DNA from 2 places in the Paenibacillus sp. FSL R5-0914 genome. Region 2 is predicted to be linked to the other one. Evidence: predicted binding sites of a transcription regulator. Region 2 holds the regulator's gene; the other holds the start of a gene.
The links. The regulator LexA, encoded in region 2, represses DNA repair genes until DNA is damaged. The targets are predictions, from matches to a motif close to CGAACATATGTTCG.

Region 1: a site for LexA is predicted at 4,594-4,607, ahead of MKX60_RS11515 (YolD-like family protein). Genes of this name have one in related genera too.

The regions. Positions count from the first base shown of each region.
Region 1 covers NZ_JBBORH010000001.1:2,614,425-2,621,819, forward strand. The annotation lists gene MKX60_RS11480 (YjfB family protein) at 1-39, opposite strand, end outside; gene MKX60_RS11485 (hypothetical protein) at 189-335, shown strand; gene MKX60_RS11490 (NucA/NucB deoxyribonuclease domain-containing protein) at 414-845, opposite strand; gene MKX60_RS11495 (cytidine deaminase) at 953-1,369, shown strand; gene MKX60_RS11500 (glycosyl hydrolase) at 1,543-3,018, shown strand; gene MKX60_RS11505 (PH domain-containing protein) at 3,099-3,587, opposite strand; gene MKX60_RS11510 (hypothetical protein) at 3,705-4,265, shown strand; gene MKX60_RS11515 (YolD-like family protein) at 4,648-4,983, shown strand; gene MKX60_RS11520 (hypothetical protein) at 4,980-5,144, opposite strand; gene MKX60_RS11525 (M15 family metallopeptidase) at 5,443-6,129, shown strand; gene MKX60_RS11530 (WGxxGxxG family protein) at 6,206-6,676, shown strand; tRNA gene MKX60_RS11535 (tRNA-Leu) at 6,838-6,923, shown strand; gene MKX60_RS11540 (TipAS antibiotic-recognition domain-containing protein) at 6,965-7,210, shown strand; gene MKX60_RS11545 (MarR family winged helix-turn-helix transcriptional regulator) at 7,241-7,395, shown strand, end outside.
Region 2 covers NZ_JBBORH010000002.1:1,366,743-1,374,137, forward strand. The annotation lists gene metH (methionine synthase) at 1-151, opposite strand, end outside; gene MKX60_RS22175 (FixH family protein) at 331-762, opposite strand; gene MKX60_RS22180 (HAD family hydrolase) at 1,026-1,811, opposite strand; gene MKX60_RS22185 (hypothetical protein) at 1,845-2,372, opposite strand; gene MKX60_RS22190 (DUF896 domain-containing protein) at 2,422-2,631, opposite strand; gene MKX60_RS22195 (LysM peptidoglycan-binding domain-containing protein) at 2,741-3,154, opposite strand; gene lexA (transcriptional repressor LexA) at 3,450-4,076, shown strand; gene MKX60_RS22205 (L,D-transpeptidase) at 4,350-4,688, shown strand; gene MKX60_RS22210 (hypothetical protein) at 4,838-5,218, shown strand; gene MKX60_RS22215 (hypothetical protein) at 5,453-6,031, shown strand; gene MKX60_RS22220 (MBL fold metallo-hydrolase) at 6,157-6,939, opposite strand; gene MKX60_RS22225 (cupin domain-containing protein) at 6,936-7,395, opposite strand, start outside.

The sequences.
Region 1 (7,395 bases), on a different contig from region 2:
TGCCTGGCTCATTGCCATTGATAATGCGGCTATATCCATATTGCACCTCCTTTGTGTATATCCTGTTTATCGACAGTGCCTACCTAATTCATTAGGTGAATAGCATTTGTTTGCCAGTTCGCCCAAACGGCTTATCTCCTTTTTACATATCTTGTGCTGTAGTCATTAATCATTAGGAGGAATTAATTATGGGAATGGAACATTGTGGTTGTAACGTAGGTCCTGTAGTAAGCCCAGTAAATGTAGGTCCGGTGTGTAGTCCTTTTACTTCAACAGGAGCTATTCTGGTACTCTTCATCTTGCTGGTTATCATCACTAAAGCTTGCTTATTCTAAGCTAGCTGATGCACATTGTAGCCCCATCCGGTATACCGGATGGGGCTATTCTTTTGAAGCACTGTTCACGTTAGCTTATTATTTGAACATAAATTCTACGCGGGTTCCATCCGCATAATCTTCTAACTGATTGCCAACCCAGCTTCCTGCGCCGCGGTTATCTTTTGGGGTTATGTATTCAATGTCGGCCCCTTTGCCGCCTTCATTACACATGGCCATGGGCCATTCATCGCGGTCGTAGCCTTTTTTGGTGGGGATCCCTTTTAAGGATTCTTTGCGGTTGTCTTCAGCCTGCTCACGGTTAATCGTGCACGTCGCGGACTCCCCTTTGGCAATCGCGTCCTGAATGTGCTTAGCGGTCTCAGGATAACGATCAGCTGGGAAGATCAGCTGAACAACTTCTGAATCGGATGTGGACGAGGGGGCTGCCGGATCTCCGTTCTGTTCATACCAGTAACCGCCCAAAGCAAGTAACACAACAATGATGAGACTGGTGAGTAATTTCTGTATTTTCAAATCTGCTCCTCCTTTTTTGGAACTTAAAATAGTATATCTTATATCATAATGCAGTGCGATTTAATATACTTAGGAAAAATAAGAGGAGGACGGAATTGGATATGGAGTATTTGATTACGATTGAAGATCAGACGCTTATAGCCTCTGCTGAAGATATTATTACTAGACGCTATGAATGGGGAAGACACCATGTAGGGGCGGCGCTCCGTACTAAGACGGGGGAAATCTTTACAGCGGTACATGTAGAAGCTAGCATGGGACGAATTACAGTCTGTGCAGAAGCGATGGTGATTGGAAAAGCGATATCCGAAGGTTACAAGGAATTTGATACGATTGTTGCGGTAAGGCATTCTGATCCGGACAGCGAGGAAAGAGAAATTAAAGTAGTTTCTCCCTGCGGGATGTGCCGTGAGTTAATTGCTGATTACGGGAAGGATTGCAAAGTTATTGTATCCGAGGACGGCCGGTTAGCTAAATATGATATTTCTGAATTACTACCGCTGAGATATACAAGGTAAATTGGAGATATAGTCAGGAGCCGCCGGGCTCCTTTTTTTATTGAGCCGTGAATTTATTCAGCAGTTCCTTACACTGTCCTAAATTAATTTACAACTTCATGTCCATTCGCTGAGTTCATGTCACTATTGTCCCCATACTATAACTTAAAAAAGTTAAAAGGATGTGAGAGTGGATGGAACAGCGCAATCTTCGAAATATGGTTGATTCGGCATCGAGGTTTGTGAGCGATGTTCAGTGGCAAATCGCGTATCGTAAATTGCAAATGGCTCCGGCGGATTCGGAAACGGTACCTTCTGCTCAGAAATTGTTGAATACCCTTTATTTTCTGCAAGGAAAAGGATGGATTAGTGGACAACATGATTATTTGGAGAGCGCGGATGAGTTCAATGGGAAGCTGAAAAATACTAGCGGGCAATTCGCCGCCCTTCACGGCTATGAGCTGGGGGCAATCAATAATCAGACGGCGGCACTATTAGACAATCAGCGGGATTGGGTCGTTAGCAGTGCTATTCGCTGGTATAAAGCCGGTGGAATCGTAACGATTAGCTATCACGCTCAGTTGCCAGGGACTGCGCCAGCTTGGGATAACGTATCTACGAGCATAAGCAACGCTGATTTTGACAAATATATAACCCCGGGTACCTCTCAGTACAACGCACTGATCGCTGATTTGGATAAGATAGCCCTTTCTTTAAAAAAACTAAATGATGCAGGTGTTCCTGTGCTCTGGCGGCCGTATCATGAAATGAATGGCGGATGGTTCTGGTGGGGGAAGAAGATCAACTACGTGGGACTGTGGAACCTTATGTTTGACCGTTTCACCAGCTATCATAAGCTGCATAATTTATTGTGGGTCTGGAGCCCAAACGCCAAAAATCAGTGGAGTGATGACCCTGCCGAATACTACCCAAGCGGTGACAAAGTAGATGTGCTGGCACTAGATATCTATGATGGGGATTTTAAGGGGAGTCACTATGATAGTCTATGGGATCTGGGTCGTGGAAAAGTGATCGCGATTGGAGAAAATGGAGAGCTACCGTCCCCTGCACTACTATCTAAATCACAGCCTAAATGGTCTTATCAGATGACCTGGGGCAAGCTTCTTTATGAGAAGAATACCGATGCGGTAATTAGAGCCTTTATGAATGACAGCTTTGTATTCACGCGGGAAGAGTATGCTGCTGAGGCGGCAATTGTAGCCGCTAAGGGAGACAGTGTGCTGCAGAGTGGACTATGGGGGCAATATTACAATAACATGACTCTTAGCGGCGCACCTGCGCTGACGCGAACCGATGCTAACATCCAATTTTCGTGGAAACAGGGTTCGCCTGATCCAGCCATTCGTGTCGACGCTTTCTCTGTACGGTGGAGTGGAAAACTGACTGCAGCCTATAGTGAAACCTATATCATTTACTCCTCCTCTGATGACGGGGTGCGGGTGTGGATTGATGGAGGGCTGATCATTGATAGCTGGGTGAATCAGAGTGGACAGGAGCGAAAAGGCAGTGTGAATCTGATAGCTGGCAAGCTACATGAAATAAAAGTGGAGTACTATGAGAATGAGGGGGACGCGCGAATTGTATTGCAGTGGGAAAGTCCTAGCCAACCCAAAGGGATTATTCCAGCAGGAGCTTTTTATCTTCCATAAGACGATATCCGAACTGATTCGAGCATCGGAAAATTAGCGAAAAAGCCCCGGATTTCGGGGCTTTTTAATGTGAAAGGTTCTTAGATTTGTTCACGGTAGCTAATGTTGTTGGCGATCTTCTCGTCACGAACAGCTTTGCGCAGAACATCTTTGACGGTTTGGGCATCATGGATTTTTCGGAAAAGAAGCTGAGGTGCTGAGGCATCATCAGAAAATACAGTTAATGTACCGATGCCGAGCATCCGGTCCATGATAGATTGTGCTACGGATAAATCGCGTACACGCAGTAATTCGATTTCTTCGACATTTTTACCGATAAGTCCGGTCTTTACCATAATGCGCTGGCTTGTAATGGTGTACGTAGTCGTGTTTAGGCGTACGATTCCTTTGAGGCGATCAGAGATACTGGCTGGTTTGCCTTTCCAGAGAACGACTTCTTGAGTAGCATTTTGATTTGCTGATGGACGGCGGGCGATCACTGGAGCAGTGCCGTCAATGCTAGATCCGCATTCTCCACAAAATTTAGCGCCCTGCTTATATTCTGATCCGCAGGTTGTGCAATAAGGCATAAATACTCTCCTTCCCTGATTACAATTGAAATAATTATAACATAATAGTCATTTTACATAAATTTCATTTGCGCTTTACACAAACCGACATTATTCTGTTAAGTGGAGGGATAAATAATGAAAAAAATGTTACTAATAGGAACGCTAATGCTGACTGTCATCCTTAGCGCCTGCAGCAATAATAATTCAACTTCATCGGCTCCTGCCTCGGAAGAAGAAGTGCAGGAAACCGTGCAAAACTTCTACAATGAAATGTCTAAACTTGATGAATTAGGAAAATCATCTTTAGCGGAGTTCAACGAAGCTATTGCTGCTTATTCAGCAGGAGAACTTTCGGACAAGCAGTTGGAGAAGAAGATTAACGAATTCCAAAAGACCGCAACAGACCTATCCAATCAGGCTGAGAAAGTGAAAATTTCCTCTAGCTTGCCCGAAGACATTCGTAAACTGCTTGATGAGTCCAAAATTGCTTTTCAAAGTGCTTATTCTCTAAAAGAACAGGCCTCTCAAGGTGCTGATTCCGCAGAGGTCACTGCTGAGAAGTTCGAGGAATTGAATCAGAACGCTGACGTCGCGATGCTATACGGCATTTCCAAGCTTAATGAAGCAAGAGAAGCAACAGGACTCATCGATGCTGATGGTCAGTCCACCGCTGAATCAGAGAAAGTTCAAGAATAGATCGAAATTTAGACGCTGAACAGTTCAACTGTCAGCGTCTTTTTGATGCGATTTTGAGCTTGAGTAGAGGTAACACTGCCAATCCTATAAATAAGCCAGCTACGATTCCTTTTGTGAGGTCTGAGAGGGTACTGCTTCGATATACGAGGGGGTATAGACATAGGAATAATACGGGAATTAGGATGAGCAGGGCATTGTTTTTTTTCAAGTGGAAAGCTCCTCTCAATTAGATATTCAATATTATACAACTTTTAGATAAAAGAGGAGGATTTTAAAGTGGTATCTTTTTCCTGATTATTGATTATTCAGCGAAGGTGTGGATATAATACAAACATACGTTCGTATGTAGCGGAATAAGTATAGAAATTAGGGAGGGGTTACCATGGGCAAAAAGCTGGAGAAAAACGGACTGTGGGAAAGTAGTCGAATGATGCTGCCGGAGCACAAGGTAAGAATTATTAGGGATGAACGAGAGACGCTGCGCCGCATTAAGCCTATTCTGGATGAGCAGAAGCTGGAGGAGATCGAATGTACACTTGCTTTATCGTTACGGAGTCATGTGCGCGTCACTGTTGTGCTGTTTGATCCTTTTGAGAATACGACAATTAGTGGTTTTGTGACTTCCATTCACACCCACTCGCGTGAGTTTAAGCTGCAGTGGGCGGAGGAATGGAAGTGGATCAATGTAGATGATCTAGTGGAGGTTTACATCGTCTAATGCTGAGAACCGCTGACTTCACTTTTTTCATAAGCAATTAGGGTCACCGTTGGGTTGCCGGTCAGATGTGCAATGGAAGCTTCGGCATTTCGAATAATTTCGAGTGCTTCTTCCTGCTCGCTCAGGGCAGCAACTTTATAGCTATCACTATGAATGTCCATATGTGTTCCCACCTTTCGCTAATATTTTGCCCTTTTTTGTAGAAATGATCCAAGGTGAAGAAGCTATGAGTAGGTGCTTTTCAGGGGAGATCTCGGGGATACCGGGGTCTTTTTTTAAAATATAAGAAAGTATAAGTTATACACCTATCCTTTATGTCTTATATTTCTCGCTTAAACGCTTATCGTCCTTCCTTATAGGGACGCCGAAGACGTTTATGCTTGTATGCTAAGGCAAGGAGGGGTATTAGTACAAGCGAATGGGGAAGCGGGATCATTGATTATACCAAGGGGTGATTCTATGCTGACTTTAGATCAAGTGAGGGACAAATCGGCAGCGAGGCTTGCTGGGCTTCATCCTGTTTTGGCAGCAGGGGCGAAGGCTTTGATTCAGCAAAGCTATGCCAGAGGAGTGCCCATCGTTATTACTCAGGGATTGCGGTCGATTGCTGAACAAAATGCCTTGTATGCGCAGGGGAGAAGTAAGCCTGGACCTATAGTTACCAACGCCAAGGGTGGAACCAGCTATCACAATTATGGCCTTGCGTTTGATTTTGCGCTTTTGCTGCCGGATGGAAATAGTATTTCCTGGGATATGAATCGTGATGGTGATAAAGATAAAATAGCGGACTGGCAAGAGGTTGTACAGGTGGGAAAACAGCTAGGGCTTGAGTGGGGAGGAGACTGGACGTCTTTTAAAGATTATTCACATCTGCAAATGGCCTTCGGCTTAACTACGACTCAACTTCGGGCAGGTAAACGTCCTACGACGGATCAGGTCAATGAAGCTTTAAAAAGAATTACTGGGGAGGATGACCAGGTGAACAAAGACGTTAAAGTAACGATAACCTTAAACGGCACTAAACTTACGGATGGTGTTCTTGATACCGGCGTAACGTATGTACCCGTGCGTGCTCTGGCTGAGGCGCTTGGAGCAAAGGTTACGTATGACGCAGCGAGCAAGACAGTGAATGTTGTACAAGAGTAAAGCTATTCATGTATAGACAGTGCCACCCAAGGGGAAATTATCAGTGATAACTAACCATAAAGGGAGGCATAACACTGTGAATAAGCTGATAACAAGCCTTGCATGCGGTACTGTACTGTCAATGAGTATAATGGGAGCTAGTTACGCTAATCCAATCGGGTCAGCCGCTTTAGGCGGTATCCCGAACGCGAATACGGGCATGGATGGTACCGTGAATAACACTCGGATGATGAATACGGAAGGCAATCTAATGAACGGCACCACGGGAACGATGAATCAGCATGAGAGCATTATGAAAGATAAGATTCGCACAGGGGAAAATTATAGACCTAACACCAATAACTACAATGAAAATTACACCCGGGATAACTACAACAGAAATACGATAACTCCACTATCCAACACTACAACGGACGGTAGATATCGGGCAACCAGTACAACTACAAATACTGGGACTACCAGCAGAGGATCTAACTGGGGCTGGCTCGGATTGTTTGGACTCTTGGGCCTTGTCGGAATGAGAAGCAGAAGTGACGAACGCAGATAATTCACATGCCTATTAACCCGTGTCGGCACACGCTGAAGCGGGTTATTTTTAATGTGATAAAACTTTTTTTGAAAAAGGGATTGCGCGTTATCGATATTCATGATATTATATTTCTTGTCGCGTTATACGTAAACATCGTATGAAGCAACAACACATAATATGCCGGGGTGGCGGAACAGGCAGACGCACAGGACTTAAAATCCTGCGGTACGTGAGTACCGTACGGGTTCGACCCCCGTCCTCGGCATCACAGTGAAAACCTTGAGAAATCAAGGTTTTTTTTCTATTATGATACTTATAGAAACAAGAGAAGCAGTTCTTGGTAACATGGAGAATGTATTTCGTGAATTGGCGAAACATAAAGATAAGTCTCCTGCTTCTCCTGAGGTTCAAAATTTAATAAGTAAATGGAAAAGCTGCCTTGAAGAATTTATGGTCGCTTTATCAATGACTTTAATCATTTTGACAAGCATTGGCGATTATGGCCATATATCAGATAGCCTATCTCATTTCTATGGTATAATTCCATTTTAGAACATCAATCCATTTTGGAAGGGACATTATATGTTTAATTTGAATGATTGTATTGGTTTCATAACGAATACTGCTTCAAAAAAAATAGTAGACGAATTCAACAGGAGACTTAAAGACATTGGAATTACGAAAGTGAAATGGACGGCCCTTTTTTTTATCGGGGAAAAAGATGGAATATCCCAAAA
Region 2 (7,395 bases):
CAATGAGATCAGCACCTGCTTCAAGATACTGCTCATGAATCGTCTGAATTACTTCTGGACGAGTTAATACTAGCATTTCATTACAGCCGTCTAATTCTTCCCCACCAAAATCCTCACCTGTCAGAGGCACCTGTTGGATCATTGTGCCCATTGCACCATCTAGAATTAATATTCTTTGTTGTAAGCTTTCCTCAAGTGTATATTTAGCCAACGTATAGTCCCCCCAGTAAAACATTAGAGTAAGTTTAGCAGAATAAAGGAATTTCGGAAAGCCTTCCTTTCCACTCTGCATTATCTGTAATTACAGGTTATAATTGCTATTCTTTTTAATTATGGTTTCACAGAGAGTTCTTTATTAGGCATAGAATGCTGAGTTCTAGCAGTTACATGCGATGTAACAATATATTGTCCTTCTTTCGCAAGTGTTCCTTCTGCTTGATAGATTCCATCACCGACTAGCTTCCCTTTAAGCTCAATTTTCTGTTCCTCATCATCTTTCCTCACAATTTCAAATAAAACCTCTTTCGCATCATCCACAGCTAAGTTTTCTTGCGTCACCACAGCCTCAAAGGTCACCTTCTGATTTACAACAACCTCTTCAGGACTCCAATGTAACTCGACCTTGATAGGCTCCATAGACATGTCCATGTTCATATTCATATTATGTATTCCAGATTGTTTGGTTTGGTCTGATGAACATCCTCCCAATACTAAAAGTGTTGCACCTAATAATAAAGGAACTATTGTTCTTGAAATCTTCATTTAGATTCCTCCCAGTCAAATTGATTACTAAGAATCTACCAATTCATGTTATACATTCTCCATCTATTATACACATTATTATTGGTTTTTCAGTATTTCGCATCAATTCAGCTAAACTCTTGTGACTTAAATCATATACTAGTAAATCTCATCTAACATACTAAATATGATGTAGATATAAAAAAGACAGTAAGTCTCCTAGATACCTAGGAACTCACTGCCTTCTTAAAGCTTAAATGAATGAAAGCCTCTTCTACTCAATTTTATAAAGATTGGACCAATGAAAGAAGCTCTCCAAGATGTTTGATTTCATAATCCGGCTGAATTTCCGGATCTGGCTGTTTGCCTTTTCTGTTAATCCAAACTGTAGTCAAACCTGTTGCCAGCCCACCACGAATATCCGTTGTAAGCTTATCTCCGACCATAACTCCTTGCTCAGGTGCAATATCTAAAAGTTCTAGGGCATGCAGAAAAATTTCCTTATTCGGCTTTCCTTTGCCGAAGCTTCCAGAAATCACGATGTGATCAAAGAAAGGAACGATTTCAGGTACGCCATCTAGTTTCTCTTGTTGCAATGCAGGGCATCCATTAGTCAGAAGCAATAGCTTCACTTTCCCCTTCAGTTCTTCAAGCACCTGAATCGTTTCTTCATAGATGTAAGGTCGATTTCTACGCTCTGCTGCGAATTTGGCTGCTAATGTCTCAGCAAGAGCTTCGTCCTCTACACCAAGTGCTGCAAGACCACGACGCCATGCCTCTTTACGATATCCCGGTGCAAGCTGCTCCAATTGACGGAATTCCGGCTGTTCACCTGCAGTAAAGTTCCCCCAAAGTGCTTCAAACGGATTAATCCCAATCATCTTTGTAAACGGGTTCGTTTCGTAGGATTCATATAGTCCAATGGCTTCTTTACGCACCGCAAGTTCCAGTTCTTGTGGATCAATCGTATCCCCAGCGGCTTCACATGCAGAACGAAATGCTTCATTAACGCTCCGATCATCCCAGAGCAGTGTATCATCAAGGTCAAATAGTACGGCGGAAATTGGCATTACAGGTCTCCCTCTCCCATGGCTGGTTAATTTCTATTCGTGAACTACTTCAATTTGGTGAGCTTTTGCGAATGCTTCCAGTCGAGTCCCCATTGCATTGGTATCATAACGATTCATAAGTCTGGTAAAAATCCATTTCGTGCGTTTGCCTTTATGCTTAATTACAACAGCTCCACGCGAAAGGATGATTTTCTCAATATCAGAAGCTGGCAGATAACGTTCGCGGTTGAATTTTATAGTAGATAGTCTAGCATTCTCTACCTTCAAGTACGGACGTCGGAAGAACAGAAGTGCCGCTAGTAAGTAGTACAAAACGACTCCTAGCCAGTTCATAAGCATACCATTACCTTTGGCCTGGTCCACTGAACCAACCATCCAAAACATAGTACCAAGCACTAATAACACTAATGGAAATGCAATGTTACGGCCTTTAAAGGTTTCACTGTTCTTACCAGGAGATTTAGATTTAGATGCGTAAATCGTTTCCTTCCCCTGTTTCTTTCTTTGCTTATTAATTTGCTGCGTGTTGCGTTGAACCATTCTTTCCCAAGAACGGGCCATATGCGTTCCCCCTAGTCATCCAGTAATATCTATGAAAAGGAACAGGGTGTTAATGCTTACGCCCCTTGTTACCTTGTTCATGCTCATCATTATCAACCAATTCAATCGTATTCAATTGTGCTCGGAAGTTATTGCGAATATTCCCCAAATAAATTTCACGAAGCTTGGCGCGTTCCGCCGTTTCCTCTTGATTAAGGCCTACGCTCTTCTGTTTGCGTGCCAATTCGTTAATACGCGCGACCAACTCATCAATATTCAAAACTTTCCCTCCCCTTATAAATTAATTCTAACTCTGCCATGAGAAAAAGAGCTTGTCAAGGTTTACTCCCTGCAAGCTCTTCATGTCCTCTTATTATGTTCTTAGAATATTAATATATAGGTAAAGTGAGAATATCTCCAGCATTAATCTGACTACCTTTAATGCCATTGGATTTTTTAATTCCTTCTATATATACAGCCGTTTTCATATCAGAAGGTTTATTCTCAAGAGCAATACTCCAAAGTGTATCTCCACGTTCAACCACTACGCGCTTCTCATCCTTCATTAAAGTAGTAGATCCTGCAAATACATTACCTACTACTGTAAGTCCTGATAGTACGAGCACGATGATCAATGTCAGTTTAATAACAAAATCTCTACGGAACAAACGCATCAAGCCTTCAAGCAAAAACTCTGTAATCTCTTTAATCTGAGCTGAATAACGGGTAATAGGATTATGTCCTAAAGATTCAACCACTGGGGCTTTATCGTAGATGCTACGGTATGTACTGTATTTTAACATGAATATCATCCTCCAAACACTTGTTCTTACTTTTGAAATTATAATAACACGAACATGTGTTTTCTTCAATACTATTTTAGAACAATTGTTCTCTTTTTTTCAGAGGTTAATATTTACCATATTCTTCATATAAAGAATCACTCTTATCGTTTAGATGAAGGAAACGCAATCAATACAAGACTACCATTTATTAACTCTTTCGAATTAATATTTATAATAGTTAGAACTTATGTTTGTGCGAACGGTAGTTCTATGTTATAATTTTCCCAAACATTACTATATGGGGTTGATTCCAATGTCAAAGATTTCAAGTCGCCAGCTGGCGATCCTGGAATTTATACGTAGCGAAGTCCGCAGCAAGGGTTATCCTCCTTCCGTCCGGGAGATTGGAGAAGCTGTTGGTCTTGCTTCCAGCTCCACAGTTCACGGTCATTTAGATCGGCTAGAGAAGAAGGGACTTATCCGTCGAGATCCAACGAAGCCTCGTGCGATAGAATTGCTTGGCCAAGAGGATTCCGAGAATGTCCATCATTTCGCGCAAACCGTCGCTCGCATTCCTGTCGTAGGTAAGGTTACCGCCGGGGTTCCTATCACTGCTACTGAGAATATTGAAGACTACTTCCCGCTTCCAACTCACTATGTTGGAGATAACAAAGTATTTATGTTATCGGTTCAAGGTGACAGTATGGTCGAAGCTGGGATTATGAATGGCGACTATGTTATTGTTCGTCAACAACAAACGGCTGATAACGGAGATATCGTTGTAGCTATGACCGAAGAAGATGAAGCAACCGTTAAGACTTTTTATAAAGAACGTGATCATATACGTCTTCAGCCGGAGAATCCGGCGTACGAGCCTCTTCGCCTTAATCGCGTAACCATTCTCGGCAGAGTTATCGGATTATTTCGAGATATCCACTAAGTTTGCACTCCTACCTAGCGAAAACGGATACCGTCCTAAAGGACGGTATCCGTTTCTACGAGAAGTATAAGGATAGGGTATATCGTAAAAATATATACTTTCTTTTATTTTTTTAAAAAAGCTGTTCTGCAAATGCAGAATAGCTTTTTTATTGTTATCAAACTCCATTTATCAATTACAGAACATTTGTTCTCATAGGCTAAAATGACCATTTTTAATGAATAACCGTTTAGGCATCCTCCTCATATCTTAATTAGAAAGGAGTGTTGCACAATGCCAAATTACCGGATTATAGTTGATCTGACGCAGCGTATGCTTTATCTTCTTGATAACGACATTGTGATCAGGGGCTTCCCAGTCGGAATCGGTAAAATGTTAACTCAATCACCACTCGGTGAATTCACAATCATCAACAAACAACCCGATCCAGGTGGTCCATTTGGGGTCTTTTGGATGGGGCTATCTAAGCCTCACTATGGGATACATGGAAATAATGATCCCTCATCCATAGGGCACGAAGTATCCCACGGTTGTATTCGTATGTACAATGAAGATGTGTTAGCACTAGCTGCGATTGTACCGATTGGAACACGAGTAACGATCAGGAATTAAATCTATCTCTATAGATAAACACGCCTCACTCATGGTTCAATGGAGGGGGCGTGTTTGTATTTATGTATTTTTGATGACCTAATAGGAATTATGTGGTTATATGTCGAATAATGTTAACAGGATTTCAAATTGAAAGGAAGTGTCTCGTTTTGAACAACTCAAAAATTAGAACCCTCGTCGATTTTAAAGTCGATGCACTTGTTAAACTCTCTGGCTTATTGTTAAATAACGATCAAGCGGGTGGAAAAAAAGTAAATTTACTCACCTCATTCGGCAGTATTCAAGGGACCATCTCCCCTTCCACCTCCAATAAAGAGGATGTTTTTGACTTAAAATCTCTAATGGATGATGTCATTGTAGATGAATACATATCTTATTTAGGTGCGGAACATCCCGATAAAAATTTCAGCTATAACTTTGTAGTCCTTAATGATGTTTCTGTAAGACCCTATACTCACTATGAATCTCCGATCGAATACAAACAGCTAATTGTTTATACTGATCAAATCACAGCCTTCAATTTCTTATGATCTTGACATATTTATTTTAAAAAGCTCTCAACAAAGCACTCCAGCAGTTGCCCCAATTTTGCACTCAGCTTGCAAAATCGGCAGATCTCTGGGTGCTTTCTCTTTTCTAATCAGTAGTCGTTTCCTAAATTCCCACGATTTTCGCTCTTAACAGATACTAGTAGAGAGAATTCAGGCATATCTTTCAATAAGCAATAAATCTTGCTCTACTGAGATCATTGGAGGTGTGATTACATGCTGATTTTCTTAATGTATATGTTTGCCATTGTAGGAGGAGTCTTAATTCTAAGTGCCGTTATTATAGAATTAAAAAAACTATCTACTTCTTCTGAACTTTCTAAGCTGTTAAACGCAACCTCATCTTTTAATATTATATTCACCAAAACATTCATTCCGCCCAATCAATCTCACTTGATCGCCCTTAATGAACCTTATAAAAAAATAGCAATAGGTACCAGCAATCCGAAAACAAGCAAAAAAGCAATAGCAAAGCTATACTCGTTCGACAATATAATGGGATCAGAGATTGTTGTTAACGCACTAACCCTTTCAAAAGTATCTAAACGACAACAAAACAGCAAATCAACTGCTTCAAGTGCGGATATTAATGTGGTTAATAGCTTTGACGAAGAGGCTGATGTTATTGAGGAACTTACGCTTAAAATATACATGAACAGCAATGAAATACCTGTGTATAGTATTTCCTTCTTGCCAGGCTTATTGCCCATTCAACAATCCGATAATCAATACAAAGAAGCTTACTCCCAAGTCCAACAATTACATGCTTTCTTCAGGTCGATCGTATCCGAATGAATGCCCCCCTTCCGCCTATTATTACTTCACTTTACCTTTCCCAATTAGAAATTTTGAAAACCTTAAGGAAAGACAAAAAAACGGTCCTTTTGAGAGGGCCGTTTTCGCTGCATCCAACATTCATTTTAAAATTGCACACTAAATCCGTTAAATCGGTGAATGCCCGTACCATGAGCGACAAGATCCCGTTCACGTAGTTCACGAACTGCCTTCATAACCTCTTGCAAAATAGCTGGATCTAGACCCAACGTATTATGAGAGCCGAATACTTGAGATACATTTGGAATTTGCGCAATCTTTTCTAAAGAAGCCACTAAATCTGCCGGACTAGTAGAGGGATAAAAAGCATAAATTGGCGTAACATCATACAACAAATCCCCTGTAAACAGATACCCGTTGGCATGATCAAAGATGCTAATATGACCTGGCGAATGACCCGGTGTGTGGTAAATTACTAATCTACGCCCGCCTAAATTAAGCACATCTCCCTCTCGCAATAGAGCTGTTGGTTTCCCTTGATAAGGCGTATACCTATTAGGATCAAATGTCTCAGGAACAGGAAGAGTAATATCTCGGCTCATATCTTTTCTGATCTGGGCAAGGGTCAAACCTCGTATTCCATTAATTAGCCAATCCTCATCCTCTTTATGAACATAGATCGTCTCAAATTGTCCATGACTGCCTATATGGTCTGCATGCACATGCGTAGTGATGACAGCGATAGGTAAATCCGTTAACTGATCCGTTATTCTTTTTATATTATCGATGCCTAATCCCGTATCAATCAACACCGCTTGTTCTTTCCCTAACAACAAAAAAGAGTGCACCTTTTCCCAATGTCCATATTCACTGATTGCATAAGTAATTGGATCAATTTTCGTGACTGTGAACCATCGATCTTGAATCAAGTGTGATCCTCCATTCCGTTCCATTTCTCCCTTACCTGCTCTTCTCCTTTATAATAGTCCGCTTGTTGATCCGCCTGATAAATTTCTTGATAGGGGAGAATGTTGATTTTACCTGAGTCCGGATATTCGCAAACATCTATGCCCTGGTTCGTTCGGAGATCAAGATACTTGCAAGGGGCATCCGTATGATTATAAAGTTGATGCGCTCCTTCAGGTCCTATTTCAAAAAATAGTACATCACCTTCAGAAACCTCACTAAAACCCTCGGGAGTTCTTAACATCGCTTTTCCCGTCAAAATCACAAATATTTCTTCAGCGTTTCTATGAAAATGATAAGGAAAGGAATACTTATCTGGATCAAGCGATCTTATGTCGAAGACAAGATGTTTAGAATTTGCGATCTCAGCTAACCTCTCACTCGTATGCCAAGCAAACTCAGGGATCGGAGATAACTTT